Regions from separate parts of the Ectobacillus polymachus genome, predicted to be linked through region 2. Evidence: riboswitches for the same ligand, from Rfam matches in the RefSeq annotation. Region 2 holds a riboswitch; the other holds the start of a gene.
The links. A riboswitch is a leader RNA that binds a small molecule or an ion and turns the genes downstream of it on or off. The one in region 2 is predicted to bind S-adenosylmethionine.
Positions count from the first base shown of each region.

Region 1: it holds a riboswitch for S-adenosylmethionine, as region 2 does, so the genes downstream of both, ACM5BR_RS13655 (methionine ABC transporter ATP-binding protein) here and ACM5BR_RS06405 (YezD family protein) in region 2, are expected to answer to the same signal.

Region 1 is NZ_JBLREB010000002.1:619,479-635,338, forward strand. It holds gene ACM5BR_RS13615 (3-hydroxyacyl-CoA dehydrogenase/enoyl-CoA hydratase family protein) at 1-1,156, shown strand, start outside; gene ACM5BR_RS13620 (acetyl-CoA C-acetyltransferase) at 1,169-2,344, shown strand; gene ACM5BR_RS13625 (acyl-CoA dehydrogenase family protein) at 2,381-4,165, shown strand; gene ACM5BR_RS13630 (arsenate reductase family protein) at 4,350-4,709, shown strand; gene gcvH (glycine cleavage system protein GcvH) at 4,767-5,150, shown strand; gene ACM5BR_RS13640 (toprim domain-containing protein) at 5,359-5,700, shown strand; gene ACM5BR_RS13645 (thioredoxin family protein) at 5,715-6,026, shown strand; gene ACM5BR_RS13650 (hypothetical protein) at 6,246-6,590, shown strand; SAM riboswitch class I at 6,698-6,808, shown strand; gene ACM5BR_RS13655 (methionine ABC transporter ATP-binding protein) at 6,897-7,922, shown strand; gene ACM5BR_RS13660 (methionine ABC transporter permease) at 7,915-8,580, shown strand; gene metQ (methionine ABC transporter substrate-binding lipoprotein MetQ) at 8,636-9,445, shown strand; gene sufC (Fe-S cluster assembly ATPase SufC) at 9,706-10,488, shown strand; gene sufD (Fe-S cluster assembly protein SufD) at 10,504-11,790, shown strand; gene ACM5BR_RS13680 (cysteine desulfurase) at 11,790-13,010, shown strand; gene sufU (Fe-S cluster assembly sulfur transfer protein SufU) at 13,000-13,434, shown strand; gene sufB (Fe-S cluster assembly protein SufB) at 13,457-14,854, shown strand; gene ACM5BR_RS13695 (bifunctional metallophosphatase/5'-nucleotidase) at 15,341-15,860, shown strand, end outside.
Region 2 is NZ_JBLREB010000001.1:1,236,369-1,252,228, reverse strand. It holds gene lysA (diaminopimelate decarboxylase) at 1-48, shown strand, start outside; gene ACM5BR_RS06410 (cysteine hydrolase family protein) at 186-707, shown strand; SAM riboswitch class I at 794-898, shown strand; gene ACM5BR_RS06405 (YezD family protein) at 1,004-1,120, shown strand; gene ACM5BR_RS06400 (phosphoadenylyl-sulfate reductase) at 1,228-1,941, shown strand; gene ACM5BR_RS06395 (inorganic phosphate transporter) at 1,944-3,011, shown strand; gene sat (sulfate adenylyltransferase) at 3,008-4,156, shown strand; gene cysC (adenylyl-sulfate kinase) at 4,169-4,759, shown strand; gene ACM5BR_RS06380 (nitrite/sulfite reductase) at 4,798-6,414, shown strand; gene ACM5BR_RS06375 (DUF3906 family protein) at 6,419-6,628, shown strand; gene cobA (uroporphyrinogen-III C-methyltransferase) at 6,644-7,420, shown strand; gene ACM5BR_RS06365 (sirohydrochlorin chelatase) at 7,422-8,180, shown strand; gene ACM5BR_RS06360 (NAD(P)-binding protein) at 8,149-8,754, shown strand; gene ACM5BR_RS06355 (murein hydrolase activator EnvC family protein) at 8,786-10,027, opposite strand; gene abc-f (ribosomal protection-like ABC-F family protein) at 10,554-12,152, shown strand; gene ACM5BR_RS06345 (GNAT family N-acetyltransferase) at 12,233-12,697, shown strand; gene ACM5BR_RS06340 (cation:dicarboxylate symporter family transporter) at 13,145-14,410, shown strand; gene ACM5BR_RS06335 (lmo0954 family membrane protein) at 14,731-15,075, shown strand; gene ACM5BR_RS06330 (PspA/IM30 family protein) at 15,097-15,735, shown strand; gene liaF (cell wall-active antibiotics response protein LiaF) at 15,834-15,860, shown strand, end outside.

The DNA of each region.
Region 1 (15,860 bases), on a different contig from region 2:
TCGCCGTTCCGTAGAGAAGATGAAAGAGAACGGTATGAAAGTACCAAATTGGGTCGAGGAGATGCTGGCAAAAGGGTTCGAAACATTTTATAAACAGGATAATGGAAATACCTTTTATTATGATACCGGTGCATATAAAGCAGTCGAACAAAATAAAAAGAACATTGTACTGCGGCAAGTAAAAGAAGGTGTAATAAAGAAGAACAGCGGTGCAAGCTTGATTGACATCGGGGATGGAGTACTATGCCTTGAATTTCATTCCCAAAATAATGCGATTGGAACGGATATTACACAAATGCTTTCCTATGCAATCGACGAAGTGGAACGGAATTATAAAGGACTCGTAATCGGAAATCAAGGGAAGAATTTCTGCGTCGGGGCAAATCTTGCGATGATGTTAATGGAAGCACAGGATGAAAACTATGATGAAATTAGCTTAGTAGTTAAGCAATTTCAAAATACTCTTATGAAAGTAAAGTATAGTTCGAAGCCTGTTGTCGTAGCTCCGCATGGCATGACACTTGGTGGCGGCGCTGAAGTTTGTTTGCCGGCCGCCAGCATCCAAGCTTCTAGTGAAACGTATATCGGTCTTGTTGAGGTCGGTGTAGGATTAATTCCTGGCGGCGGAGGCAATAAGGAATTGTATATCAAGCATCTTAATAAAATGGCTAACGGGGTAGATTTTGACTTGCAGAAGGTTGCAAATAAAGTATTTGAAACGATTGCAATGGCAAAGGTGTCGACATCTGCACAGGAAGCGATAGCAACGAACTTTTTAGGAGATAAGGATGCGATTAGTGTTAATCCTGATCATTTATTATATGATGCGAAGCAGAAGGCTCTTGCTTTGTACGAAGCCGGCTATAAGCCGCCAGTACGAGGAAAGATTCCTGTAGTAGGAGAAACGGGGTACGCAACGTTAGTAATTGGTGCACAAGCGATGTACCAATCTGGATATATTTCTAAGTACGATTTGGAAATTGCGAAAAAGCTTGCTTATGTCATTGCTGGAGGAAAGGTCCCATATGGAACAGAGGTTGATGAGCAATATTTACTCGATTTAGAGCGTGAAGCATTTGTAAGTCTCATTCAAGATATGAAATCACAAGCAAGAATGCAGCACATGCTAATAAAAGGAAAACCGCTACGTAATTAGGGGGATGAGTAGATGAGAGAAGCTGTAATTGTTGCAGGTGCGAGAACGCCAGTTGGAAAAGCAAAAAAAGGGGCGCTTGCTACCGTTCGTCCAGATGACTTAGGTGCGCTTGTTGTAAAGGAAACGTTGAAAAGGGCAAATAACTATGAAGGAGACATCGATGATATTATTTTCGGCTGTGCTATACCGGAAGCTGAGCAAGGGATGAATATGGCTCGTAATATCGGAGCGCTGGCAGGTATCTCACATACCGTTCCTGCTGTTACCATCAACCGTTTTTGTTCATCTGGCTTACAAAGCATTGCTTACGGTGCGGAGCGGATTATGCTAGGGCATGCAGACACGATTCTTGCAGGAGGAGCAGAGTCGATGAGTCTTGTGCCGATGACGGGACATGTCGTAAGGCTTAATAGTAAATTAGCAGAGCATGCACCTGAATATTATATGAGCATGGGACATACAGCGGAACAAGTCGCGAATAAGTATGGAATAAGCCGTGAGGATCAGGATACATTTGCAGTTCGAAGTCATCAGCGTGCAGCAGCAGCACTAGAAAACGGAAGATTTGACAAAGAAACGGTTCCGGTTGAAGTAACCATTCGAGGAGTAGATGACCGTAATAAACCATATGAAAAAACATTTACGTTTACGAAAGATGAAGGAGTTCGTCAGGAGACAACCCAAGCGATCCTTAGTCAGCTTCGTCCATCCTTTCATGTACGTGGATCTGTTACAGCTGGAAATTCTTCACAGTTGAGCGACGGAGCTGCCGCTGTTCTACTGATGGACCTGGAAAAGGCGATAGCAGAAGGTCAACAGCCGCTTGCGAAATTTCGTTCGTTTGCTGTAGCAGGAGTTCCTCCAGAAGTTATGGGGATTGGACCGGTTGCTGCGATTCCGAAAGCACTGCGTCTTGCAGGTTTAGAGCTTTCCGATATTGGCTTATTTGAACTTAATGAAGCCTTTGCATCGCAGTCTATTCAAGTTATACGTGAGCTCGGCCTAGATGAAGAGAAGGTAAATGTAAATGGCGGGGCGATTGCTTTTGGCCATCCACTTGGATGTACAGGTACGAAGCTTACGCTATCTCTTATCCATGAAATGAAACGCCGCGGCGAGCAATTCGGTATCGTGACGATGTGTATTGGCGGAGGAATGGGCGCAGCTGGTGTATTTGAGCTATTGTAATGCCAAATAGATTGAATCCAATAAGGAGGAGTATGAATGGAAAGAACGGTTGGAAGTGCAGTCAAGGGCGGAAGTTTTCTACTTGATGAAATTACACCACAGCAAGTGTTTACTCCAGAGGATTACACAGAAGAGCATGAATTAATTGCGAAAACCACGGAGAACTTTATCGTAAATGAAGTGTTGCCTGAGCTTGAGTATTTGGAACAGCATGAATTTGACCGCTCTGTACGATTATTAAAGGCTGCTGGTCAGCTAGGGCTTCTTGGGGCAGATGTGCCTGAGGAATACGGTGGAATCGGACTAGATAAAATTAGTTCTGCTTTAATTGCAGAAAAATTTTCTCGTGCAGGAGGGTTCGCTATTTCCCACGGAGCACACGTAGGTATTGGATCATTACCAATTGTCTTGTTTGGTAATGAAGAGCAAAAGAAAAAATACTTGCCAGCTCTTGCAACGGGTGAAAAACTAGCCGCTTATGCACTTACCGAGCCGGGTTCCGGATCGGATGCACTCGGTGCAAAAACGACAGCACGTTTGCATCCGAATGGCACGCATTATATTTTGAATGGAGAAAAGCAGTGGATTACAAATTCGGCATTTGCTGATGTTTTCATCGTATATGCGAAAATTGATGGCGAGCATTTTACAGCCTTTATTGTCGAACGAGAATTCCCTGGTATCTCCACTGGTTCAGAAGAAAAGAAAATGGGAATTAAGTCGTCATCAACTCGTACGGTAATCTTTCAGGATGCACTCGTACCGGTAGAAAATGTATTAGGAGAGGTTGGAAAAGGACACATCATTGCCTTTAATATTTTAAATATTGGTCGCTATAAATTAGGGGTAGGCACAGTCGGTTCATCGAAGCGCGCCCTTGAAATTTCGGCACAATATGCAAAGCAACGGCAGCAGTTTAAGCAGCCAATTGTGAACTTCCCGCTTATTCAAGAAAAATTAGCAAATATGGCGATGAAGATCTATGCAGCGGAAAGCTCGGTCTATCGTACGGTCGGACTGTTTGAAGCGCGTATGGGTACGCTAACAGATGAAGAAGTGAAAAACGGAAAAGCAGTTGCAGATAGCATTGCAGAATATGCGATTGAATGTTCATTGAATAAAATATTCGGCTCGGAAGTCCTTGATTATGTTGTAGATGAAGGTTTGCAAATTCATGGCGGCTATGGCTTTATGGCTGAATACGAGATTGAAAGAATGTACCGTGATTCTCGTATTAACCGCATTTTTGAAGGTACGAATGAAATTAACCGCCTGCTCGTACCAGGTACATTTCTTCGCAAAGCGTTAAAAGGTGAATTGCCATTGTTGCAAAAAGCACAGCAGCTGCAAGAAGAGCTTATGATGCTAGCGCCAGAAGAGGTAGGAGATGCACCACTCGAACAAGAGAAATATCTTGTTCGCAACTCCAAAAAGATCGGTATTCTTATTACAGGCCTTGCAGCGCAAAAGTATGGAAAGCAGCTCGATAAGCAGCAGGAAATCCTTGTTAATATTGCCGATATTGTCAGCAATATATATGCGATGGAATCTATCTTGCTTCGGACGGAAAAAGCCATTGCTAGAAAAGGACTTGAAAAGAGCCGGCAAAAGCTTCTCTATACGGAAGTATTTTGCCAAGAGGCATTCTTGCAAATTGAAGCACATGCGAAGGAAACATTAGTAGCAGTCGAAAGCGGAGATTCTCTCCGGATGATGCTAGCCGCGCTTCGTAAATTTACCCGCTTTACGCCAGTAGATGTGATTACGAAAAAGCGTGCTATCGCTGCAAAGATAATTGAGGAAGAAGCATTCGCGTTGTAGTTTTGTAGAAGCTACATCTAATAAGAACTGAAGAGGTAGCTCTAAACGTGACCCATGGTGAAAATCCTATTTTCGCCGTGGGTTATTATGTTTTTCAGGATTACGAATATTTTGTGAAATAGCTGTATAGGAAAAATAGATATACGTATGATAGAATGGATGATAAGAAAAGGTGGGTGAAAGAATGACGGTAACATTCTATACATATCCAAAGTGTGGAACGTGTCAGAAAGCAAAAAAGTGGCTAGATGCGAATCATGTTTCCTATGAGGCAATTCATCTAATAGAAAATCCGCCAAGTAAAGAATTGCTACAGCAGTTCTATACAAAAAGCGGTTTAGAGCTTAAGAAATTTTTTAATACGAGCGGTATGAAGTACCGGGATCTTGGATTAAAGGATAAGGTAAAGGCAATGAACGAAGATGAGATGCTGGAACTGCTAGCATCAGATGGCATGCTAATTAAACGCCCAATCATAACAGATGGTAATCATGTAACAGTAGGTTTCAATGAAGAACAATTTGGGGATATGTGGAAAAAATAGTTAGTGATCACCGATTTGGTATTACTATAATTTTAACGTTATATGGAGGGGAATTGGATGAGTATTCCAAAAGAATATCGTTATTCTGAAGAACATGAGTGGGTAAAGGTTGATGGTAATAAAGTAGTGGTAGGTATTACGGATTTTGCACAACATGAATTAGGCGATATTGTATTTGTAGAACTACCTGAGGTTGGCACAGAATTGAAAGTAAATGAGCCATTTGGCAGCGTAGAATCTGTGAAAACTGTTTCTGAATTATATGCGCCTATTAGCGGTAAGGTTATAGAAATAAACGAAGAATTAAATGATAGTCCTGAGCTTGTTAACGAGTCTCCATATGAGAATGCTTGGATGGTTGTGTTAGAGCCTAGTAATGCTAGTGAGTTGGAAGATCTTCTTTCAGCTGAAAAATACGAAGCATTAATAAGCGAAGAATAGAATAGGAATATTGGCGTGGGTGCTGTTTACCCAAGCAAAAGAGGAAGCAGCACATGTGCTGCTTCCTCTTTTGCATTTATACGTACATGATGGTCCCAAAGATATTTGCTATCTGATTCGGAAAAATCAAACAGGAAACAACATGAAAAGAAAGAATATACTATATACTAAAGGTGAACTATAGTCCATATTAGTCAGGTGATGCTGCGTGAAAGAAGTAGAAAAAGTAATTATTGTAGAAGGTAAATCTGATAAACAAAAAATTGCATCGATTATTAAAGAGCCTGTTGAAATTGTATGTACAAATGGAACGATTAGTTTGGCAAAGCTTGATGAATTAGTTGATGAAGTTCAAGATAAAGAAGTATATATACTGGTAGACTCAGACGATTCCGGAGAAAAGCTGAGAAAACAATTTATGCGGGAGCTTCCAGAGGCAGAGCATTTATACATTGATCGGTCGTATCGAGAAGTTGCAACGGCCCCACTTCAGCATCTTGCAACCGTATTAGTAAAAGCGGATATCGACATTTATCCGGAATATTTATAGTAAGGATGATTACCATGCATGAATGGACAGCAGATGAAGTTACGGAACGAATTGAACAGGATGAGCTAGCAATATTGTATGTGTACACACCTTTATGTGGGACATGCCAGCTTGCTAGTAAAATGATCACGATAGTCGAAGCCACCTTGCCATCACTGTCTATCGGAAAGATTAACCTAAATTATGCACCTCATCTTGCTACTACGTATCAAATAGAGAGTGTTCCGTGCTTGTTTATTTTTCAAAATGGTCAGTTACAAAAAAGGGTATATGCGTTTCAATCAGTAGAGTATTTGTATTATGAGTTAAAATCATTAATTGCATAGGCGACATCTATTGTCGCTTCGACATATTTCTTAGGAAATAAAGTGAAACTTCCCTCGGTTAGCAAAGGCCAATACGGACTTTTACGGGCAGTTGTCCCCCACTTAGCCTTCTCGCATTTCTATAAGCATTGAAGTGGGGGTCTTACTGCCCGTTAAAGCGGGATAATAAGAAAGAAGTGACAAGAACCGCTACAATCTAAGCATGCGGGAGTGAATAAAATGAAACTTTATTCATTATTGCAAGTCTTTGTGGGTGATGCAAATGAACAACAGCTTATTCAACCTCTTCTTCCTTCAGAGCCATTTCATGTAATACTTCGATACGAGGAGGAACGCTATAATCTGCATATTTCTCAGTACGGCCTTTCTGTATTTAAGGAAGAACCTGCCACCTATACGTTACATATTAAAACAGAACGCGATCTTCATTCTTTATTTACAGGAGAGATTCCTTTACAAACATTACTTCGAAGGCAGGGAATCGTTTATGAGGGTTCACTTCGTATCTTACTTTTATTAGAGTCCGTATTCTTTATTTGTCATAATTCTACTAATTGTACGTAAATGTTACATCAACATATTGACATCTAGTTATAAAATTGATAGAATATTAAAAATGCAATCGTGAAAATTTCATAACAATACGAAATCAGACGTAACAATCTGATTTGCTCTTATCAAGAGAGGTGGAGGGACTGTGCCCTGTGAAACCCGGCAACCGTCAGCATTCGGCTGATATGGTGCCAATTCCTGCAAAGCAAGTATGCTTTGAGAGATGAGAGAAAGGATATAGAATGCTTTAACCCTTTCTGCTCATTTTTTGTAGAAAGGGTTTTTTATTATTCTTAGACAGCTTGGGGGGAAATACAAATGATTCTATTAGAACAAGTACAAAAGTTGTACCGTACGAAAAATAGCAACATTACAGCAGTACAAGATGTGAATTTAGAAATTCATCAAGGTGAAATCTTCGGTATTATCGGTTATAGCGGTGCGGGAAAAAGCTCTTTATTACGTATGCTAAATCAATTGGAACAACCTACTGAGGGGAAAATTACAGTAGCAGGACGGGTTATTTCGGCTATTAAAGGAAAAGAATTACGCCTTGCACGCAGGGAAATCGGGATGATTTTTCAACATTTCAATTTGCTTTGGTCAAGAACAGTTTGTGAAAATATAGCTTTTCCTTTGGAAATAGCTGGTGTAGGCAAAGAAGAACGGGAACGAAGGGTAAATGAATTAATTCATCTTGTAGGACTAGAAGGACGCGAAAATGCTTATCCTTCGCAACTGAGCGGTGGTCAAAAACAGCGGGTTGGCATTGCTAGGGCACTAGCCAATAATCCAAAGGTGCTGCTATGCGATGAAGCAACCTCTGCGCTGGATCCGGAAACGACTGATCAAATTTTAGATTTACTTCTCGATATAAATAAACGTCTTGGCTTAACTATTGTGTTAATTACCCATGAGATGCATGTCATTCAAAAGGTTTGTAGCCGTGTAACTGTTATGGATGCAGGAAAGATCGTGGAAATCGGCGAGGTATTAGAAGTATTTCGCAAACCACAACAAGAGATTACGAAACGTTTTGTATCGCAAGTTACAACGACTTCAGGTGCAGAAGAAACGATTGAAGCATTGTTACAAAAATATCCTAGTGGTGTTGTCCTTCGCTTGCAATTTGTACGGGATCATATTCAGCAACCTTTTATTACTGAACTCATTCGTAACACCGTAGTTAACGTCAGTATTTTACAAGGTAAAATCTCTCCAACATCAAACGGCTCTTATGGCAATTTAGTCGTTCATTTGAATGGATCATCGGAAGAAATTGAACAGGCACTGAGCTACATTAAACAGCAGAAGATTGAGATGGAGGTAATTTACCATGGATAGTCTATTTCCAAACGTTGATTGGGGCGACATATGGCAAGCTACAGGTGAGACCCTATACATGACAGCCATTTCAACATTGGCAACCTTTGTGTTTGGACTTTTACTTGGATTGCTACTATTTATGACAGCAAAGGGAAACCTATGGGAAAACAGTGTGCTCAATAAAATAATTGGCGCTTTTGTAAATATCTTTCGTTCCATACCCTTTATTATTCTCATTATTTTACTCATACCATTTACGAAGTTGATTGTAGGTACCATGCTTGGAGCAGAAGCAGCATTGCCAGCCTTAATTATTGGCGCTGCCCCGTTTTATGGACGGATGGTGGAAATGGCACTCCGTGAAATTGATAAAGGAGTGATTGAGGCATCAAGAGCAATGGGAGCGAAAACGAGTACGATTATTTTTAAAGTACTTATCCCAGAATCACTTCCTGCATTGGTATCAGGTATTACAGTAACAACAATTGCACTCGTTGGCTATACAGCGATGGCCGGTGTTGTAGGTGCTGGAGGATTAGGAACATTAGCTTATTTAGATGGTTTTCAGCGTTCTCATAATGATGTAACATTCGTTGCAACTATTTTGGTTTTGCTTATTGTTTTTATCATTCAATTTATTGGCGATTTTATTACAGCTCGTATTGATAAACGGTAAATACTCTAGTAACTTCTAGAGCTTTTATATAAAAAGGTAAAAGGGGAGTATGCAAATGAAAAAACTATTATCTTTAAGTCTTATTGCAATTATTGTATTCGCGTTATCAGCTTGTGGTAGTAGTACTCCGCAAAAGAAATTAGTAGTCGGTGCGTCGAACGTTCCGCATGCTGAAATTCTTGAGCAGGCAAAGCCAATATTAGCTAAAGAGGGCATTGATCTGCAAATTAAGAAATTCCAAGATTATGTATTGCCAAATCAAGCATTAGCGGGCAAAGAACTAGATGCAAATTACTTTCAACATATTCCATATTTAGAAAAGGAAATGAAAGATAAGGGGTACGATTTTGCAATAGCAAGCAAAATTCATCTTGAACCAATTGGATTCTACTCTCAAAAATATAAGAATATAAAAGATCTACCGAATAATGCATTGATCATTATGAGTAACTCTGTTACAGACCACGGCCGTGGATTAGCTTTACTACAAAAAGCTGGGGTAATTAAACTAAAAGACGGCGTAGATCCTGTTAACGCAACTTTTAAAGATATTGCAGAAAATCCTAAAAACCTAAAATTTAAAACGGATGTTGAACCTGGTTTATTGCCTCAAATTTATAAAAATAACGAAGGCGATGCCGTTATGATTAATTCGAATTACGCGATTGATGCTGGTTTAAACCCTGTAAAAGACGCAATTGCACTTGAAGGACAAGATTCTCCTTATGCAAACGTACTGGTAGTTCGAAAAGGTGATGAAAATAAACCAGAAGTGAAAGAACTTGTAAAAGTATTGCATTCAAAAGAAATCCAAGACTTCATTAACACGAAATATAAAGGTGCCGTAATTCCTGTAAATGAATAATTTAAAAAAGAATGAAGCCAAGATTGACTCGGGTAGAGCTATCTTGGCTTTTTCTATCGGGATGTTTTGAATTGAAAAGAATGGATAAATATATTTATGAAATGTAAAGAGTTTCACAAGATGAATTTTGAATTTTTTTTAACATTTTTCGGTTTGATAAATCTTTTCATTTGATATAATATTGTATTGAGAATACAATGAGAATTAGAAACGTTTTAAACTAATTATCATTTTAGATAGAGATAAATGGAGGTAATATGATGGCTAGTTCTACTTTAACGATTAAAGACTTGCATGTATCCATTGATGGCAAGGAGATTTTAAAGGGAGTTAACTTGGAAATTAAGGGCGGAGAAATCCATGCAATCATGGGACCGAACGGAACAGGTAAATCTACTCTATCTTCTGCAATTATGGGACATCCAAAATATGAAGTTACATCTGGAAGCATTACGCTTGACGGCAAAAATGTATTAGAAATGGAAGTAGACGAACGTGCTCGTGCAGGTCTATTTTTAGCTATGCAATACCCAAGTGAAATTAGCGGAGTAACAAACGCAGACTTCTTACGTTCTGCAATAAATGCGCGCCGTGAAGAAGGCGATGAAATTTCTCTTATGAAATTTATTCGTATGCTAGATAAGAAGATGGAATTCCTTGAAATGGATTCTGCGATGGCACAACGTTATTTAAATGAAGGATTCTCTGGTGGCGAGAAAAAACGTAACGAAATTCTACAAATGATGATGATCCAGCCAAGATTTGCAATTCTTGATGAAATTGACTCCGGTCTTGATATCGATGCACTAAAGGTTGTTTCCAAAGGTGTTAACGAAATGCGCGGAGAAGAGCTAGGCTGCTTAATTATCACTCACTATCAACGCTTGTTAAACTACATTACTCCAGACTTTGTACACATCATGATGAACGGAAAAGTTGTGAAATCTGGCGGTTCTGAGCTTGCAGAGCGTTTGGAAGCAGAAGGATACGATTGGATTAAAAAAGAACTAGGAATTGAAGACGACGTAGAGCAAGAAGCGTAAGTGAGGAGGATAACCATGACAATCGGTACAGCACAGGATCAAGAATATATTCGTCAGCTAGCAAGCACAGAGCCAGCTTGGTTGACAGAGTTCCGTTTGCAAGCTCTTGCACAAGCTGAAAATCTACCAATGCCAAAGCCTGACAAAACAAAGATTGATAAATGGAACTTTGTTGGTGTAAGTAAGCCATCCAACCAAGAGCCTATTCGTTCTTTAGATGAGCTATCTGATGATATAAAGAAGCTATTAACTGAAGATACAAAGAATATACTTGTACAACGTAGCAATACGAAAGCTTATGTAGAATTATCTGCTGAGGCAAAAGAAAAAGGCGTTATTTTTACAGATATTCTTACAGCAGCACAAGAGCATAGTGAATTGTTGCAAAAATATATCATGAAGGATGCAGTAAAAGTAGATACAAATCGTCTTTCTGCACTACATGCAGCATTTTTAAACGGCGGAGCGTTCGTTTATGTTCCAAAAAATGTTGTATTAGAATCCCCTCTTCAAGCGATTTATATTGTTGATGGAGAGGTAGCAAACGTTTACAACCATGTGTTAGTTGTTGGGGATACTAATAGTTCCTTTACTTATGTAGAAAACTATATAGCAAATGAATCCATTACAGGTGTTGCAAATATTGTAGCTGAAGTTGTGCTTGAGCAAGGTGCCCAAGTGAAATTTGGCGCAGTAGACTTGCTTGCGAAAGGGATTACAACCTATGTGAATCGAGCTGGTATTGTAGGTCGCGATGCAAGACTAGAGTGGGCACTTGGATTAATGAATGATGGCAATACGATTTCCGAGAACACAACGCAATTAAAAGGCGACGGTTCATTTGGAGATACAAAAATGGTTACAATCGGCCGCGGTGAGCAAACGCAAAACTTTACAACAAAAATCATTCACCATGGAAAGCATTCTGAAGGATTTATTTTAAAACATGGTGTTCAAAAAGATAACGCAACAGCTATTTTTAATGGAATTGGGAAAATTGAACATGGCGCATCTAAAGCCAATGCAGAACAAGCATCTCGTATTCTTATGTTAAATGAGAAAGCACGTGGTGATGCAAATCCAATGCTTCTTATTGATGAAGATGATGTAATGGCTGGCCATGCAGCATCGGTTGGTCGTGTAGATCCTACACAATTATACTATCTTATGAGCCGAGGCATTCACAAAGTAGAAGCGGAACGTCTAGTCATTCATGGTTTCTTAGCTCCAGTTGTGAATGAATTTCCAATCGAAGGAGTGAAAACTCAGCTTACTGAGGTTATAGAAAGGAAAGTTCGCTAATGGATGTGCAAGCAATACGTAAGCAGTTTCCTATATTAGATCAACAAGTCAATGGAAAAAAGCTTGTTTATTTAGATAATGCGGCAACGTCGCAAAAGCCAATTCAAGTGATTGAAGCGCTTAGTACGTACTATAAAGAATATAATTCTAATGTACACCGCGGGGTGCACACATTAGGAACAAAAGCAACAGATGCTTATGAAGCAGCTCGTGAAAAGGTTCGAAACTTTCTTAATGCTCGTCAGGTAGAAGAAATTGTATTTACTCGTGGAACAACGACTTCTATAAATATGATTGCCAGCAGCTACGGTATGGACAATGTTCATGAGGGCGATGAAATTGTCATCTCTTACATGGAGCATCATGCAAACATTATTCCATGGCAGCAGGTTGCAAAGAAAAAGGGAGCAACGTTAAAATATATCCCTCTTCAAGAAGATGGAACAATCTCTCTTGAGGATGCAGAAAAAACGATCACTTCGAATACGAAGATTGTTTCGATTGCCTATGTTTCCAATGTTCTTGGCACAATCAACCCGATTAAAGAGCTTGCGAAGATTGCTCATAAAAATGGGGCTGTTATGGTAGTCGATGGTGCGCAAAGTACTCCGCATATGAAAATCGATGTACAGGATTTAGATTGTGATTTCTATGCCTTATCCAGCCATAAAATGTGCGGTCCTACTGGTGTTGGGGTTATGTACGGAAAGAAAGCAATCTTAGAAAATATGGAGCCAGCTGAGTTTGGCGGAGAAATGATTGATTTCGTTGGATTATACGAGTCAACCTGGAAAGAACTTCCTTGGAAGTTTGAAGCGGGAACTCCGATTATCGGCGGAGCTATTGGACTTGGTGTTGCGATCGATTTCTTACAGCAAATTGGTATGGAAAACATTGAACAACATGAGCATGAAATGGCTCAATATGCTATGGAACGCTTAAAAGATATAGATGGACTTACCATATATGGTCCAAAACATCGTGCGGGTCTTGTTACATTTAATATGGATGACGTTCATCCGCATGATGTAGCAACTGTAGTAGATATGGAAGGCGTTGCTATTCGTGCCGGTCACCACTGTGCACAACCGTTAATGAAATGGCTTAATGTTTCGGCAACAGCTCGTGCAAGCTTCTATTTATATAATACGAAGGAAGAGATCGACACATTTGTTGAATCACTAGTTAAAACAAAGGAGTATTTCACAAATGTCTTTTAATAATCTCGATACATTATATCGACAAGTCATCATGGATCATTATAAAAAACCGCGTAATCGTGGTGTTTTAGAAGATAATGCACTTGTTGTGAATATGAATAATCCAACATGCGGGGATCGCATTCAGCTTACAATGAAGGTAGAAAATGATATCGTAACGGATGCGAAGTTTGAAGGCGAAGGCTGTTCCATCTCGATGTCATCTGCATCGATGATGACACAAGCAATTAAAGGTAAGAAAGTGGAAGATGCACTGCATTTAGCAACCGTATTTTCTGACATGATGCTTGGAAAAGAATATGATGACAATATAGATTTAGGTGATATAGAAGCGTTGCAAGGTGTTTCCAAATTTCCAGCACGAATTAAGTGTGCGACACTTGCTTGGAAAGCGATGGAAAAAGGATTGCATGAGCACCATTAAGAATCACAAGGAGGGATAAGAAATGGCGAAGCAAATGCCTGATATTGGTGATTATAAATATGGTTTTAGAGATAAGGACGTTTCAATTTTCCGTGCGAAGCGAGGTCTTACAAAAGAAATCGTAGAGGAAATTTCTCGAATGAAAGAGGAACCTGCTTGGATGTTAGACTTCCGCTTAAAGGCGTTAGATACATTCTATAAGCTACCCATGCCACAATGGGGCGGGGACCTTTCTGATTTAAACTTTGATGAAATTACGTATTATGTTAAGCCATCTGAAAAATCCGAGAAGTCTTGGGATGAAGTGCCAGATGAAATTAAAGCAACATTCGATAAGCTCGGTATCCCAGAAGCTGAACAAAAGTATTTAGCAGGTGTTTCAGCGCAGTATGAATCAGAAGTTGTTTATCACAATATGAAGGAAGATCTTGAAGCACAAGGGATTGTCTTTAAAGATACAGATAGTGCCCTTCGTGAAAATGAAGACATCTTCCGCGAGCACTTCGGAAAAGTTATTCCGCCTACAGATAATAAATTTGCAGCACTTAACTCTGCAGTTTGGTCTGGCGGCTCTTTCATCTATGTTCCAAAGGGTATCAAGGTTGAAACACCTCTTCAAGCATACTTCCGTATTAACTCTGAAAATATGGGTCAATTCGAACGTACTCTTATTATCGTAGATGAAGGTGCACACGTTCACTACGTAGAAGGTTGTACAGCACCTGTTTATACAACGAATTCCCTTCATAGCGCTGTTGTTGAAATTTTCATTAAAAAGAATGCATACTGCCGTTATACAACAATTCAAAACTGGGCAAATAACGTATTCAATCTTGTTACGAAGCGTGCAACCTGTGATGAAAATGCTACAATGGAATGGATTGATGGAAACATCGGTTCTAAATTAACGATGAAATATCCAGCTGTTATCTTAAAAGGCGAAGGTGCACGTGGTTTAACCTTATCTATTGCCATCGCTGGTAAAGGACAACACCAAGACGCTGGGGCAAAAATGATTCACCTTGCTCCAAACACTTCTTCTACGATTGTTTCCAAATCGATTTCTAAGCATGGCGGTAAAGTAACGTATCGTGGTATTGTTCACTTTGGCCGTAAAGCAACAAACTCTCGTGCTAATGTTGAATGTGATACGTTAATTATGGATAATCAATCTACATCTGATACAGTGCCATATAACGAAATTTTAAACGATAATATTTCGTTAGAGCACGAAGCAAAAGTATCAAAAGTATCAGAAGAGCAATTGTTCTATTTAATGAGCCGTGGTATTTCAGAACAAGAAGCAACGGAAATGATCGTAATGGGCTTCATTGAACCATTCACTCGTGAGCTTCCAATGGAATACGCAGTCGAAATGAACCGTCTTATCAAGTTCGAGATGGAAGGTAGTATCGGTTAAGCTTCATCATCATGTCATTTGTTCGAAAACATCTCGTTTCAATTAGAAAATAGCCGGTTCCTTAGGGAGCCGGCTTTATTTATCCTTATCCCGCTATTTAAGGGCAGTAACACCCCCACTTCAAGGCTTAGAGAAATCAGAAAAGGGCTAAGTGGGGGATAACTGCCCGTAAAAGCCCGAATTGGGCGGGCTAACCCTCGGTGGGGGATGAGAAAAAACCCCCACCGAGGGAAGTTTCACTTTATGTTAGTAATGGTTAGTAATAGTTACTTTATGAATATACAGGAGGGTTTGCTTTCAGAAGCTGCCCCTTCTTTGTATAATAGTAAGAAAGGACTATTTTCTTACGTATATAATAATTCGGAATGATTGCTCATAAAGTAATAGAAACCGTAAAGCGTACAAGCTATATGCTTTAAACAAGGATATAAAGGATAGATAAACTCGTTGTGAGAGGAGGGGGTTTTTCTGAAGCGGGAACAGGAGATTACGATACATCTGTATCATACGAATGATTTACATAGCCACTTTGAAAATTGGAAACCAATCTCTCAATTTTTTCGAAAAGAAAAAGAACGGTTAGTAAATAGGGGAGAAGACGTATTTACGTTAGATATAGGAGATCATGTGGATCGTTTTCATACTATTACAGAAGCGACCGCAGGAAAAGCGAACGTCCAGTTATTAAATGAAGCAAAATACGATTTTGCTACAATTGGAAATAATGAAGGAATTACGCTGAAGAAGGAAGATTTAGATCATTTATACGATGAAGCGGAATTTTCGGTGCTCGTAGCAAATTTATTTTACAAGGATGGAACTCGTCCGGCTTGGGCAAAGCCCTATGAGCTTCGCACGCTGCCAAGTGGAATTACGATAGCATGTATTGGGGTAACGGTAGCATATCCTGTATTTTATTCGCTGCTTGGCTGGAGTATTACAGATCCTTACGAAGCATTAGAAGCATGTATGGACGAGGTGCGAGAGAAAGCGGATGTCGTCGTCT
Region 2 (15,860 bases):
AATGATCGGATGCTATCGAACAACCTCGCACCGCAATCCTCGCGGTAACAAGGCCTAAAAGTCTATAATAAAAATTTTACAAGGCGAGTAGGATGATTCCTATCTCGCCTTTTTGTATCTAAAGGATATTCTCGCGTACCTCATCATATAATGGTAGCAACCCTTTTTATTTTAGGAGAGTCGATATGCGGAATACAGCGCTCTTAGTCATGGATATGCAACGTCATTATATAAATGCTGTAACGCCTATAGAATATAATGATCCACCTGCTTGGGTTCATACCATAAATAGGGCAATTGAACAGGCGAATCATCACAATATTATGGTTCTATATGTCGTAACACCATTTGAAGCTAATTTGTGGAATCGAAATCATATGGTAGCTACCGAAGGAAGCGTTATGCTGGATTACCATGTGAAAATCATAAATGATCTCGTATTTACAAAAAAACAGCATAGTGCTTTTTCTAGTAAAAGGCTAGTTATTCATTTGCGGGAATATCATATTTCTCATGTCATATTAGTCGGCCTATTGGCAGAAACGAGTATTACAAGTACTGCGCACCAAGCAAAAAAGAAAGGTATGTACGTAACTGTTATAGCAGATGCAATTGCAAGTGCAAGTTTGGAGAAGAAAAAAAATATCTGTCATGATTTCGTAAAGGAGGGAATCAATGTCTGTACGCTTCATGATATATTTATCTAAGAAAGAAAGGGCATGAGGGGATATCCCATTAAACATATTGAAAAAATTAGATTGATTATTTTTTGAATTGTGGTAAAATTATAAAAAACTTATCCAGAGCGGTGGAGGGAACTGGCCCGATGAAACCCGGCAACCTGCTAATAGGCAAGGTGCTACTTCCAGCAAAATGGGCCCATTTTGAAAGATAAGGTATATCGTTACCTCAACAGTCTTTTCGAAATGGAAAAGATTTTTTGTTTTTAATTGGGAATAAAAGGGGGTTTGCTGTTGTGGTAGCAGATGAACAGTTCAAACGAGTGACAGACACCATTAAAACAATGCTAGATACAATGAAATATGGATCAATCACACTTGTCGTACAGGATGGAAAAGTCATTCAATTGGAGAAGAGTGAAAAAGTCCGATTTAAATAACATACAGTAGCTGACTAGAGAAACTAGAGGCGGTCTTATCTATTACAGGATAGGCTGCCTTTTTTATTTGGCATATGTATGTTACACGAGAAAAGGAGAGAATGACGATGCTGACGTATGAAACGTGGGAAGAATGTGATATTTCTTTTTCAAATCAAGATGAAAGCAAAGGAGCACTTGCGGTTTTGCAGTGGGCTTATAAGCAATATGGCGATGACGTTGTGTACGCATGTAGCTTTGGTATTGAAGGTATTGTCCTTATTGATTTCATTCAGCAAGTAAAGCCAGATGCAAGCATTGTGTTTTTGGATACCAATCTACATTTTCAAGAAACGTACGAAACCATTGAAAAAGTAAAGGAACGCTTTCCGCAATTACAAATTGAAATGAAAACACCGAAGCTAAGCTTAGAAGAGCAGGGAGAACAGTACGGCTCCGCATTATGGAATCGGGATCCTAATCGTTGCTGTGGGATAAGAAAAATAGAACCGCTTCGCGAGGTCTTATCAAAAGGGAAAGCCTGGATTTCCGGACTTCGCAGAGAGCAATCTTCAACAAGACAGCATGTGCAATTTATTAATCAAGATCATAAGTTCCATTCGATAAAAATTTGTCCTCTTATTCATTGGACGAATAAGGATGTATGGCGCTATGTATATGAGCATCATTTGCCATATAACCTGTTACATGACCAAGGATATCCAAGTATAGGTTGTGAAGTGTGTACGCGACCTGTTCAAGAAGGCAGAGATTCGCGATCTGGAAGATGGGCTGGCATTGCGAAAACGGAATGTGGTCTTCATCATAAGGGAGAGGATTAAATATGATTGTGACCGCGTTTCTAATGGCGTTTTTGTTCGCTCTTAACATAGGAGCAAGCGGGGCAGCAGCATCAATGGGAGTAACCTATGCATCCGGAGCGATTAAGAGCAAGTATGGTGCACTGTTATTATGCGGTATTGCCATAGTTGGAGGTTCCATTCTTGGTGGACAGAAGGTTGTCAAAACAATTAGCTCAGGCATTATTCCTGAAAATGTATTTACGATAGAAGTAGTTATCATAACCCTATTAGCTGCTACTGTTTCGTTATTACTAGCAAATATTCTTGGCATCCCCCTATCAACAAGTGAAATAACAGTGGGATCGGTTGTAGGGGTAGGAATTGCCTACAATGTTTTATATGTAGGTAAGGTTTTATTTATCGTATCTTTTTGGTTTGTAACTCCTGTTGTTGCGTGTACGATTACGTATGGTGCGGGCATGCTAATTCATTATTTTAATTCCAAGTATCCGCATTTAGAAATAGGTAAATGGAGGTCTATATTAAAAGTACTTGTCATTGTAGCAGGATTTTTTGAAGCCTATTCAGCCGGTATGAAAAATGTAGCGAATGCAATTGCCCCATTAGTTGGTGCCCATTTACTACCTTTGAATTCAGCAACCCTATTAGGAGGTCTTTCGGTTGCAGCAGGAGCATTTCTACTAGGAACGAGAGTACTAGAGACGAACGGAAAGAAAATCACATCCGTTTCGCTATTGGAAGGCATTACGATTTCATCAACAAGCTCTAGTCTCGTCATTGGTGCGGCGTTGTTTGGGATTCCTTTACCGATTGCTCAAATTACATCATCCGCCATGATTGGAATGGGATTGTCACAAGGAGTACATGTATTTCGAAAAAAAGCTGTATCCCAAATGTTAAGGATGTGGATTGTAGCGCCGTTTCTTTCCATGATACTCTCGTATTCCTTCATCAAAATAATCATGGAAAAGGATTTTTACTATATATTCATTGTACTTGTTGGCATACTTGCCACATTGGGAGTTGCAAGCCTAGGAAAGGAAAAAAAACGACACAAAAAAAATGAAATGGGAGGAATCATTCGATGAGTCAAATTGTACCCCACGGAGGAACATTAATTAATCGTATTAAGGAAGGCTGTAACGTAGCACATTTACAAAAGGAAGTTGAACTAGATGCTATCGCACTTAGTGATCTTGAATTAATTGCCACAGGAGCATATAGCCCGCTTACTGGTTTTTTAACAGAAACAGATTATAACGCCGTTGTGGAAACGATGCGATTAGCTAGTGGGACAGTGTGGAGTATCCCAATCACACTTCCTGTATCGACAGATAAGGCGAAAGAGTTAGTAGTGGGTGAAGAAGTAAAGCTAGTAAAGGATGGAGTTATATACGGAACTATTAAAATTGAAGATATTTACACCCCTAATAAACAAAAGGAAGCAGAGCTTATCTATAGAACCACGGATGAAGAGCATCCGGGTGTGAAAAAATTGATGGAACGTTCACCGGTGTATGTTGGAGGGTCTATCCTTCTTATTCATCAGGTACCAAAGGACACGTTTACTTCCTATCGCTTAGATCCCATTCAAACCCGCCAGAAGTTTGCCGAGCTTGGCTGGAATACGGTAGTTGGCTTTCAGACAAGAAATCCGGTACACCGTGCCCACGAATATATTCAAAAGGCAGCACTCGAAATTGTTGATGGATTGTTTCTAAATCCATTAGTCGGCGAAACAAAATCGGATGATATCCCAGCTAATGTTCGGATGGAGAGCTATGAAGTGCTTTTGAAAAACTATTATCCAAAGTCTCACGTATTTCTCGCTGTTTTTCCAGCAGCAATGCGATATGCAGGCCCACGCGAGGCAATTTTCCATGCTATTGTTCGCAAAAACTTCGGCTGCACGCATTTTATTGTTGGGCGTGATCACGCAGGAGTTGGAAATTATTATGGAACATATGATGCGCAATTGATTTTTGCAAATTTCACGAAAGAAGAGCTAGGTATTACGCCGCTTTTCTTCGAGCACAGCTTTTACTGTACAAAATGCGAAGCGATGACATCGTCCAAAACATGTCCTCATGGATCTGAGGATCATATTATTTTGTCGGGAACAAAGGTACGGACTATGCTCCGTAACGGCGAAATACCACCGAGTACATTTAGCCGAAAGGAAGTCGTAGAAGTACTCATTCGCGGTATAAAGCAAGAGGAAATTTCACGGTGAGGGGGAAATTAGATGAAGAATTTAACATGGCATGAAGCATCTATCACAAGGGAGGAGCAGCGGAAGAAAAATGGCCATTCAAGCTTCGTCCTTTGGTTTACAGGCTTATCAGCATCGGGAAAATCAACTGTTGCAAATGCGTTAGCTAGAAAATTATTTGAATCACATTCCTGTTATGTGTTAGACGGAGATAACATCAGGTACGGTCTTAATAAAGATTTAGGATTTTCTGAGCATGATCGCAAGGAAAACATTCGCCGTATTGGAGAAGTAGCAAAGTTGTTTGTCGATAGCGGCACGATTGTTTTAACGGCATTCATTTCTCCCTTTTGTGAAGATCGCAACTATGTACGGGAACTTCTTGGACCGGAAGAGTTTATTGAAGTGTTCGTTCAATGTCCGCTAGCAGAATGTGAAAAGCGTGATCCAAAGGGTCTCTATCAAAAGGCTAGAAGCGGTGAGGTAAAGCATTTCACAGGAATTGACTCTCCATACGAAGAACCAGAAAATCCAGAAATTACAATTCAAACGCATAAAAGTAGTGTGGATGAATGTGTAGATCAGATGATTCAGTACTTACATGATAAAGGATTACTAAGATAACGAAGTTGGTATGAATAGAAAATAAGGGGGAGAAAAGGATGGCATACGAAAAAATATGGAAGGATCGTCCGAATTTACATGCATCAGAGAAAAAGAAATTAATAAAGGATGGCTTGGAGATTTTTAATGATATTCCATTTTATGCACAAAACGGTTTCGATTCTATACCGAAAGAGGAATGGGATTCCTTTAAGTGGGCGGGACTGTATTTACAGCGCCCGAAAGAAGACGGGTACTTTATGATGCGTGTAAATATTCCATCTGGCATTTTATCAAATGAACAAGTTGAAACGCTAGCAGGAATAGCTCGTGATTATGGCCGAGATGTCATTGATATTACAACAAGGCAGGCAATTCAGTTTCACTGGCTACGAATTGAGGAGATCCCGGATATATTTGAACGCCTTAAGCGCGTTGGCTTATCAAGTGCTGGTGCTTGCGGAGATATTACAAGAAATATCGTTGGAAATCCACTAGCTGGCATTGATAAGGATGAATTGTTTGATACAACTTCTATCGTAAAGGAAGTATATGAGTATTTCCAAATGAATGAAGAGTTTTCGAATTTACCTCGTAAGTATAAGTTGTCTATTAGTGCGAATGTATGTAATGCATCCAATGCGGAAATAAACTGTCTTTCCTTTATTCCAGCTACAAAGGAATTAGATGGAGAACATGTAGTTGGATTTAACGTAAAGGTTGGCGGGGGATTGTCTGCACGTCCTTATTTAGCAAGGTTACTAGATGTGTTTGTTCTTCCTGAACAAGTAAAGGATGTGGCGATTGCGATTACAACCATTTTCCGTGACTACGGCTATCGCGAAAAACGTCATTATGCGCGGTTGAAATTTTTAGTTGCAGACTGGGGAGTGGATACATTTAAAGAAAAACTGTTTGAATATACCGGTCCTCTGCCTTCAAGAGGGGAAGATGCATCCAAAGGATGGAACGCAGGATATTTCTATGGTATTCATGAACAAAAGCAAGCGGGTTATTATTATGCAGGCTTTCATGTTCCTGTAGGACGCTTGCATACAAAGGAACTGTTTGAAATAGCAGCACTTGCTAGAAAGTACGGAAATGGTGATGTAAGAACGTGTAATTCACAAAATTTTATTATTCCTAATGTACCAAAAGAAAAGGTAGAGGAGCTATCCCGGCTGTCATTCTTTCAAAATATTACAACGAAACCTCAATCCTTTATCGGCTACGCGGTGTCTTGTACAGGAATCGAATATTGTAATCTTGCATTAGTAGAAACGAAAAACCGTCTTCGCGCCATTGCCACTTATTTGGATGAGCAATTGACGATTGATGTCCCGGTTCGTATTCATATGGTTGGTTGTCCGAATTCGTGCGGTCAACGACAAATAGCAGATATCGGCTTGCAAGGGGTAAAGATGAAAGGAGAGAAAGGATTAGTTGAGGCGTTTGAATTGTATGTGGGAGGAACGCTTATAGATGGTGGGAAGTTTAATGAAAAGCTTAAAGGAAAAATAAGTGGGGAAGAATTGCCAGACGTATTGCTATCCTTTCTAACTTTCTTTAAGGACGAAAAGCAAGCGGGGGAAACCTTTTATCAATTTATTGGCCGCGTAGGGATTCAACCACTGCAAGAAAAGCTTAATCAAATTCTAGAAGAAGTAACGGTGTGAAAAGATGGAATTGTATCGATTTGAAGTGAAAACAGAAGATAAGGTTATTCCCGTTGTAATTGTGGCTGAAAATGAAGAAAAGGCATTTCAATCAGTAGAAGTTGAACTAGAAAAATATTTCCTGCGTTTGCCAATTATTTGTGATATTACGTTATATGAAAAGAAACGGGTGCGAGGAAGTGCTGGATTTGTAATAGACGAAATGGAAAATTAATGGGAGGATTGTCACATGGGGAAGGTGTATCTTGTTGGAGCAGGGCCGGGCGATCCGGATTTAATTACGGTAAAAGGAATGACGTGTATTCGAGAGGCGGATGTAATATTGTATGACCGTCTTGTAAATCAACAACTGCTTTCGTATGCAAAGCCAACTGCCGATTTAATTTATTGTGGGAAACTGCCGAATAATCATACCATGCAGCAGGAAACAATTCATGCCTGTCTCGTAAAGCATGCGAAAAACGGGAAGATTGTAACCCGTCTTAAGGGCGGAGACCCATTCGTCTTCGGAAGAGGGGCAGAAGAGGCAGAGGTGCTTGCCAAAAACGGGATTATGTTTGAGGTTGTCCCAGGTATTACAGCCGGGATTGCCGCCTCTGCCTATGCAGGCATTCCAGTTACCCATAGGGAGGTAGGTTCTAGCTTTGCTATTGTTACCGGTCATCGCCTGAGCGGGAAGGAAGAGGCAACGAAATGGGAAAGTTTAGCGAACGGAATTGATACACTTGCTATTTATATGGGAGTAGGTAATCTTCCTTATATATGCGGCCAATTGTTAGCCTATGGTAAAGATGAGAATACACCCGTTGCCATTGTTGAATGGGGGACTACAATCAATCAGCGAACCATTACTGGAACTCTTGGAACAATTGTCACGATTTCCCAAAAGGAAGCTGTGCAAAATCCGAGTATGATTATTATTGGTGAGGTTGTTCGTTTTCGTGAGAAAATCAAATGGTTCATGCAAGAGCCGCCGCAGCCTAATATTATAGGCGAGGCATTATAACATGCAAGCTGTTCTTTATGTATGCCACGGAAGTAGAGTGAAAGAAGCTGGGAGGCAAGCTAAGCTTTTTATCAAGCAATGTATGAAGGCAGTGAATGTGTCTCTTCAAGAAATATGCTTTCTAGAGCTAGAGCATCCTTCTATTGCAGAAGGCTTTGCACGTTGTATAGAAAGAGGAGCAACGAAAATTGCTGTCGTTCCTGTTCTACTGCTAACGGCAATACATGCAAAACAAGACATTCCAAATGAGTTAAAGGCATTGCAAAACAGATACCCACAAGTCTCTATTTCCTATGGGAGACCCATTGGTGTACATGAACAAATTCCTACTATATTACTAGATAGAATAGGTAAAGAAAGAATCAAACGCGATGCTATCGTACTTCTTGTTGGAAGAGGCAGTAGCGATCCTGACGTAGGGAGAGACTTGCAGCATATTGCATCTTTAGTAGAGAATGCCTATCCATTCCAAAAGGTAGACGTGTGTTATTTAGCAGCAGCCAAGCCAAGTTTTCAAGAAGGCTTAGAGCGAGTATTATCGAACCAGCATAATCAGGTATTTATTGTTCCGTATTTGTTGTTTACTGGTAAGCTTATGATGAGAATAGAGCAGACAATACAGCAGTTACGTAGAAGGAATATTGTGCTATGCTCAATCTTAGGTTATCATCCTAGATTAGTAGATGTACTCAGGCAGCGTACTGAGGAAGCAATTGGAGGTGAGGTTTGTGTATCCCATTACGATTCGTATGAAAGATAAGAAAGTAGGTGTTGTAGGGGGCGGAAAGGTAGCTTATTTTAAAATACAATCGCTACTAAGAGAGGGTGCTGCTATTACGGTTATTAGTCCTGAGCTTGACTCTCGCCTAGCAAGTCTTGTTGATCAAAACAAAGTGCAGTGGCTGCAAAAAGAATACGAGCGGAGCGATGTTGAGTCGGCCTTTCTTATTATTGCAGCGACAAATGATAAATATTTGAATGAACGAGTGGAAGAAGAAGCAGACTCAAATCAGCTCGTGAACGTTGTAACGGATCCCGAGCGTGGGAATTGTCATTTCCCAGCTGCACTCCATAGAGGAAAATTGATTATGGCGGTATCTACCGGCGGAGCTAGCCCAAAGCTTACAAAAAAAATTCGAGATCATTTGACGACGATTTATGATGAATCCTACGAAGCCTATGTTGATTTCTTATATGAATGCCGAATGAAAATAAAAAAATATAATGATAAGGCTTTGCAGCGGCAATTGTTAGAAGAAGTGCTGCAGGATGAGTATCGAATCGATAAGGAAAAGCGAAAACAGTTTTATCAGAAGTTAGATAAGGGAATATAAAAAGGGTGACTTTTTCGTCACCCTTTTTGCATTATTGTATATATGGCAATGGATCAACGGCATTGCTTTTTGCCATATTCCACTCTCCGATATGTAGTTCAAAATGAAGATGCTGTCCGGTTGATTCCCCGGTACTACCCATCAAACCAAGCTGTTGCCCTTGTTTTACAACTTGTCCCTCTGAAACCATTCGGTTTTGCATATGTGCATAAACAGTCGTATATGTTTTTCCATTGATGCTATGAGCTAGAAAGACAACATTCCCATAGCTGCTAGATAAATAGGATTTAATGACTACTCCATCAGCAGCTGCAACAATTGGGACTGTACCACTAGCAGCTATGTCTACGCCAAAATGCATTTGACCCCCGTCACGTGGTCCAAACCCAGAAGAAATTACTCCTTGAGCAGGTTTTATGAAGCCACCAATATGGGATGGCTGATTGTTGCTGACACTTCCTGATCCACCACTTGAACCGTTCGCAGCTGGAGTTGAGGAAGCGCTATTTGCTGCATTTGCTTTTTCCAAGGCAATGGCCTGTTCGAGTGCATGTTTTTGTGATTCTAATAAAGATTGTGCTTCTTGGGTACTCATAATATCTTCTGTTGTTTGTTTTAATTTGTCGTTTAATGCATTCATGACAGATTGTTGTTGTTGCTTGTTTGCATCAAGGTCTTGCTGTTTTTGCTTCAATGTTTCCTCGTACTTCTTTAAATCATTCTGCTTTCCTTCAATAGCAGCTTTCTCATCTTTTACTTCTTGTTGATCATGTGCTTGTGCTTTTAAAATGTCATTATCAGAATTTAAGATAAGTGTTACAGAATACAAATTTTCGATTAAATCAGCAATATTAGAAGAGTTCACAACTACTTCGGTAATCAAGTCCGTTCGCGGTTGCTCCTGTACGGCTTGCAGGCGTTTTTTAATTAGGTCCTGACGTTTAGCAATTTGTTCCTCTAATGCTACAATTCGACTTTGCTTTTCTTTAATTTGATTTTGCGTTTGCTGAATATCGTTTTTCGTTGCATTCAATTGTTGTTCATTTGTAGTTGCGGCTGTTTGTAATTCCTCGAGCTTCTTTTGCAAAGATGAGATATCTGTTTCAATTTGGGACTTTTGCTGCTGTTTGTTTTGCAAGTCTTGTTGTTTACTAGTCAGCTGGGAATCAATGTTATTTAGCTGGCTTTGATTCGATTCGGCAGAGGCTAAACTAGGTAAAACGACTAGCGTTCCAGCTGTAAGTAAACTCACAAGCGTATGTATTCTTTTCATGAATGACTGTCTCCTTTCTGTACATAATCCATTTTACAGGTAAAAAAGACAGTTTCTATTATTTTAAGAAAGTTTAATGATATTTTAATAATTCTTTATTATAAAAGAAAGGTAATGATAGAAATGAAGGTGAAATATGGACTATTAGATTATTAAAATATAAAAATAATTATAATAACGATTCTATAATAATGATAGTTATATAACGAATCAAAGAATGAAATGAGCTAGTACTTGGTGAAAAAATCAATTATCGCTGATAAAGGGCTTGAAAAATATTTCCATATTTCATAAAATGGAATTATAAAATATGGAAAGGGATGAACTTTATAGCGATGGATAACTAACCTATTTCTTTCGATCAAAATGAATATTTTATTCTTTTGTTCTAGATAGGATAGGTCTGCCCTTTTATAGGTGTCCATGCTAATAAAGTCTGTGATGATATGTACGATTTCCGTATATGTTTTTCACATTTCTTTCGTTATGGCTATCCTCTCTGGAACGTGAACAGGGAGGTTTTATTATGTTATTACTTGAAGTAAATGACGTAAAGGAAATGATTGGAGAGCGGGTATTATTTCAACTTTCTCATGCTAAATTGTATGAAGGAGACCGGATAGGCATTGTGGGAAACAATGGAGCAGGGAAAACAACACTTCTTACCATGCTGGCTAGTAATCATACAGGGGTTATACGATATGGTTCGCATTCTCTTATTCCTCAGTTAGAAGAAGAAGGTGTAATGACTCGAGAGTTTTCGGATACACAGGTAGGAGCGAATAGGAGCGGAGGAGAATGGACACGGGCGAAAATAGCAGCAGCTCTAGAATCCCATACACGCATTTTATTTGCCGATGAACCGACTAGTAATTTAGACATGGAAGGGATTGCTGATCTCGAAGGGGAACTGCTTAGATTTCATGGGGTACTCGTGTTCATTTCACATGATCGTAGGCTGCTTCGTTCGGTTGCCACAAAAATTTGGGAAATTGAAGATGGTAAGGTAGTAATGTATAACGGAAATTATGATCCGTATGTCAAGCAAAAGCAAGAAAATCGCAGTCGACATCAAGCAGAATATGAACAATATCAAAAGAAACGGGAACAGTTGCTAGCTGCAAAATATAAAATGGAGTCACGGGCAAAAACGATGGGTCGCCCGCCTGCTAGAATGAACCCGAAGGAATATCATTTGTATGAGGGGAAAAAGAAATCAAACCGTGCGAGTGTAGAACGTGCTGCAAAATCCATCCAATCGAGATTAGATAAACTAAAAACAATAGAAAAGCTAAAGGAACTTCCACAAACGAAAATGGATATACCATCGTATTTACAGCTACATGCAAGATACGTCCTGCAGGTGAAGAATGCGAATAAATCATTTGGCGAGAAGCGCATATTACAAGATACTTCTTTCACAGTAAGAAATAAAAAACGAACGGCATTAATCGGAAGGAATGGAAGTGGAAAATCAACCTTACTACGCATGATTGTACAAGGGCATGGTGCAGTCGAATGTGCAAACGGTGTGAAAATCGGCTATTTTAGTCAAAATCTAAACATATTACAGAAGGACATGTCCCTTCTTGAAAATGTGATGAAAACAAGCTCGTATAATGAGCAATGGATTCGCACGATTTTGGCTCGTCTGCTCTTTAAGAGGGAAGATGTATATAAGAAAATTGATGTATTGAGCGGGGGAGAGCGCGTGAAGGCAGCGCTTGCGAAAGTGTTTCTAAGTGATTGTAATGTGCTTGTTTTAGATGAACCAACGAATTATTTGGACCTAGCATCAATTGAAGCACTAGAGGATGTATTGACAGACTATGGCGGGGCGCTCTTGTTCGTTTCCCATGATCATACCTTTGTCGAGAGAGTAGCAGAAGAGATTTTATCATTAGAAAACGGGAAGGTTACACAGTTTATTGGAACTTTGCATGAATTTGAAGAGGGACAATCGAGAAAGAATGATGATCGTAAACTTCACTTACTGCAGCTGGAAACACGTCTTAGCTGTGTGCTTGGCAGATTGTGCACTGCTACAAATGAGAAGGAAAAAGCAGCATTGGAAAGGGAATACGAGGACGTGCTGCAACAAATAAAGGCTTATCGAAATAAATGATTGAGAATGGAGCTGGCCTAATAGGGAGAAGACGATTCCCTTTTGAGTCAGCTCGTAAAATAGAAAGTAGAGGGAGAAAATTGATTGTATTACTAGAGACGGAAAAAGATGCGAAAGAAATATTACGTCTTCAGATTCTTTCGTATCAAGTTGAAGCTGATATTATGAAATTTACAGGGATTCCGCGTTTATATGATACGGTTGAGGACATCCAAAGTTGCCCGGAAACTTTTTATGGATATTTCTTCGATAATCGACTTGTTGGATGTATTTCGTTTGTAAAACAGGAGCATGTGCTTGAGATATGCCGAATGGTTGTGCATCCAGACCACTTTAAGAAGGGGATTGCTACAGCTTTACTTCGCTTCGTACTGCAAATGGATCGTGACGTAACAACATATGTTGTCCATACGGGAACTGCAAATGTGCCTGCCACTTCTCTTTATAAAAAATTCGGATTTGTACAAAAGGAGATGATTATGATTACGGAACAAGTCTCTCTTACGAAATTTGTAAAAGAAGTAAACTTGACGAAAGAAGAATAACAAATAAGGAGAAGACACATGAAAAATATTATAGAAACAACAACATTTTGTTGATTTTGCCGTGCAAGCTCTTCGAAAACAATAAAGTAAGAATGTTAGAAATTATTAGATTATTTATTCTATTAAGATAATGAATATATTATTTAAGGAGTTATATAAAAATAGCGGCTTATCCTAATCGTTCGCGTTTGGAACTAGTAACCCACTAAAAATAGGGAAATAGGAATCTCTATTATTGGTGGGTTTTCCATTTTACAGAAAATAACATTGCCTAATTAGGGATTTTCAGTGAATATAGTAATTAAGTTATTGTCAGAAAGTAAAATATTTATTATTATTATTTCTTAAGGATAAAAAATATTGAAGGACCTAAAATTATATGAAAATACTAGAAAATTCAATATATTTATCCTGAGTCTATAGATAATGATTAAGGGGGGAGTCAGTATGAGAAAAATTGGGTTAGCTTGGCAAATCTTAATTGGTCTCATCTTAGGTATTATTGTAGGTGCCATGTTTTATGGTAATCCACATTTAGTAAAATTTTTACAGCCGATTGGCGATATTTTTATTCATCTTATTAAGATGATTGTTGTACCAATTGTTGTTTCAAGTATTATAGTAGGGGTAGCAGGTGTAGGTGACATTAAAAAACTCGGAAAACTAGGTGGAAAAACCATCTTGTATTTTGAGATTGTTACAACATTTGCGATTGTATTAGGATTACTTTTTGCGAATTTCTTCCAGCCTGGTGTTGGAGTAAATATGAATGGCTTACAAAAGACGGATATTACTTCCTATGTAACCACAGCACATCAAGTAGGAACGCATTCGTTATCTGACACACTTGTTAATATCGTGCCAACGAATATTATCGATGCATTGGCGAAGGGCGATATGTTAGCTATTATTTTCTTTTCTGTGTTGTTTGGTCTCGGTGTTGCTGCTATTGGAGAAAAAGGGCTTCCTGTTCTTCGTTTCTTTAAAGGAACATCTGAAGCGATGTTTTATGTTACGAACCAAGTTATGAAATTTGCTCCTTTTGGGGTATTTGCTTTAATTGGCGTGACAGTTTCAAAATTTGGTATTGGTTCGCTAGTACCGTTAGGAAAGCTTGTACTCGTTGTGTATGGTGCGATGTTCTTCTTTATTATTGTTGTATTTGGTCTTATTGCGAAGTTTGCAGGTGTTAATATCTTCAGATTTTTTGGCATTATTAAAGATGAAATTATTCTAGCTTACTCTACAGCGAGCTCAGAGGCCGTTTTACCTAAAATTATGGAGAAAATGGAGAAGTTCGGTTGTCCTAAGGCGATCGTATCGTTCGTTATTCCAACTGGCTACTCCTTTAATCTTGATGGTTCCACACTATATCAAGCAATTGCAGCTCTCTTTTTGGCGCAAATGTACGGCATTCATATGCCAATCTCCCAGCAAATTACGCTTCTTCTTGTGTTGATGGTAACATCAAAGGGTATTGCAGGTGTTCCGGGAGTATCATTTGTAGTATTGCTTGCAACGCTCGGTTCAGTAGGAATTCCGCTAGAAGGATTAGCATTTATCGCAGGTATTGACCGTATTCTTGATATGGCTCGTACCGTCGTAAATGTAATTGGTAATTCATTGGCAGCGGTTGTCATGTCGAAATGGGAAAAACAATTTGATGAAAAAGCTGCAGCTAAGTATTTAGAAGAAATAAAACAAGCATCTTAATAGATAATGTACCAAGGCCTCACGCGTAAAGCGTGGGGCCTTTTTGTATCAGAAAGTATAAAAGTTTTGACCTAGGGAATTGTCCAGCTCCAGCGCCTAGCCCCTCGAGGTCAAATAACCCCGACCATATGAAGTCAAAGAACGACTTCCTATGGTCGAGAACATTTGCTTGTCGGGGCTGACCAAGGCGCTTGCGCTTTTCTTGTAGTCTTATACTTGTCTCGGTCTAAAGTCGGATACAAAGACCATCCTTCCGCCAGTTTTAGCAAGTAGGCATTCTCGTTAAAATAAAGATATCAAAACGAAGGGAGGCAAACGTAGTGAAACATATACTATTTTTTATAGGTGCTGGTTTGTTAGCGTTGCTTGTTATAGGAAGCTTTGGCCATATTGTCCTACTCGGTTTAGGCATAGGGCTGCTGTATTGGAGTTTTCGCTCCTTTATGAGATCCACTTCTACCTTTAGTAAGATTGGCTGGAGCCTGCTTGGTATCGTCTCTATTATGTTAGTGCTTGGTAATGTTCCAGGATTAATAGGTATTGGAGCTGTGTTGCTTCTATATCTTCTGTTTCGTAAATGGAATAGGAAGAAACAAGTAGAAAGAGAATACCATTCCTATCATAACTTTGATGAAGAATGGGACAAAATGATGGCAAAAAAATAAGAAAAGGAAAGGAAGATTTCGATGAAACGTTCTATATTTTCACGAGTGAGAGATGTTGTATTAGCTGATTTACACCAAGTATTAGATGAGCAAGAAAAGAAAAATCCAATTGCTTTACTAAATCAATACGTTCGAGACGGAGAAGGAGAGGTTCGGAAGATTGAGAAATTAATCGAACGTCAAAAAGTATTGAAAACCAATTTCTTTAAAGAGCTAGAGCAGTCACGGTATATGGAGAAAAAACGGAATCATCAAGCTGTTATTGCGAATGAAGCAGGAGAAAGGGAATTAGAGGAGCGTGCTTGTAAGGAAGCAGAATACTATCAACAGCAAGGTGATCGACTAGAGAGCATGTACAATACATCTATTCAGCAAATTGAAGAATTAGAACAACGTCTACAAGAAATGAAGAATAAGCTGAAGGAAATGCATGCAAAGCGAATGGAACTAATGGCGCGCGAGAATGTCGCTCATGCGAACCGACGAATCAATGATGCGTTAACAAAAATTTCTGATGATAGTCCATTTTTGCGATTTGAAGAAATTGAAGAGTACATTACAAACTTAGAGCGACGAATTAATGAAGATTACGAACGAGATACATTTGATGCTAAGATTGCGAAGCTTGAAAAAATGAGAAATGAGGCGGTAGGGAAATAGAGTACATGAAATAGGAAGCTTATGATATAGTAAATAGGAAAAGGTATTGGGATTCCATGCCTTTTCTTAACTATGTATAAGGGGAGGAGGATGTGAACATGAAAAAAATATATACAAAAACACAA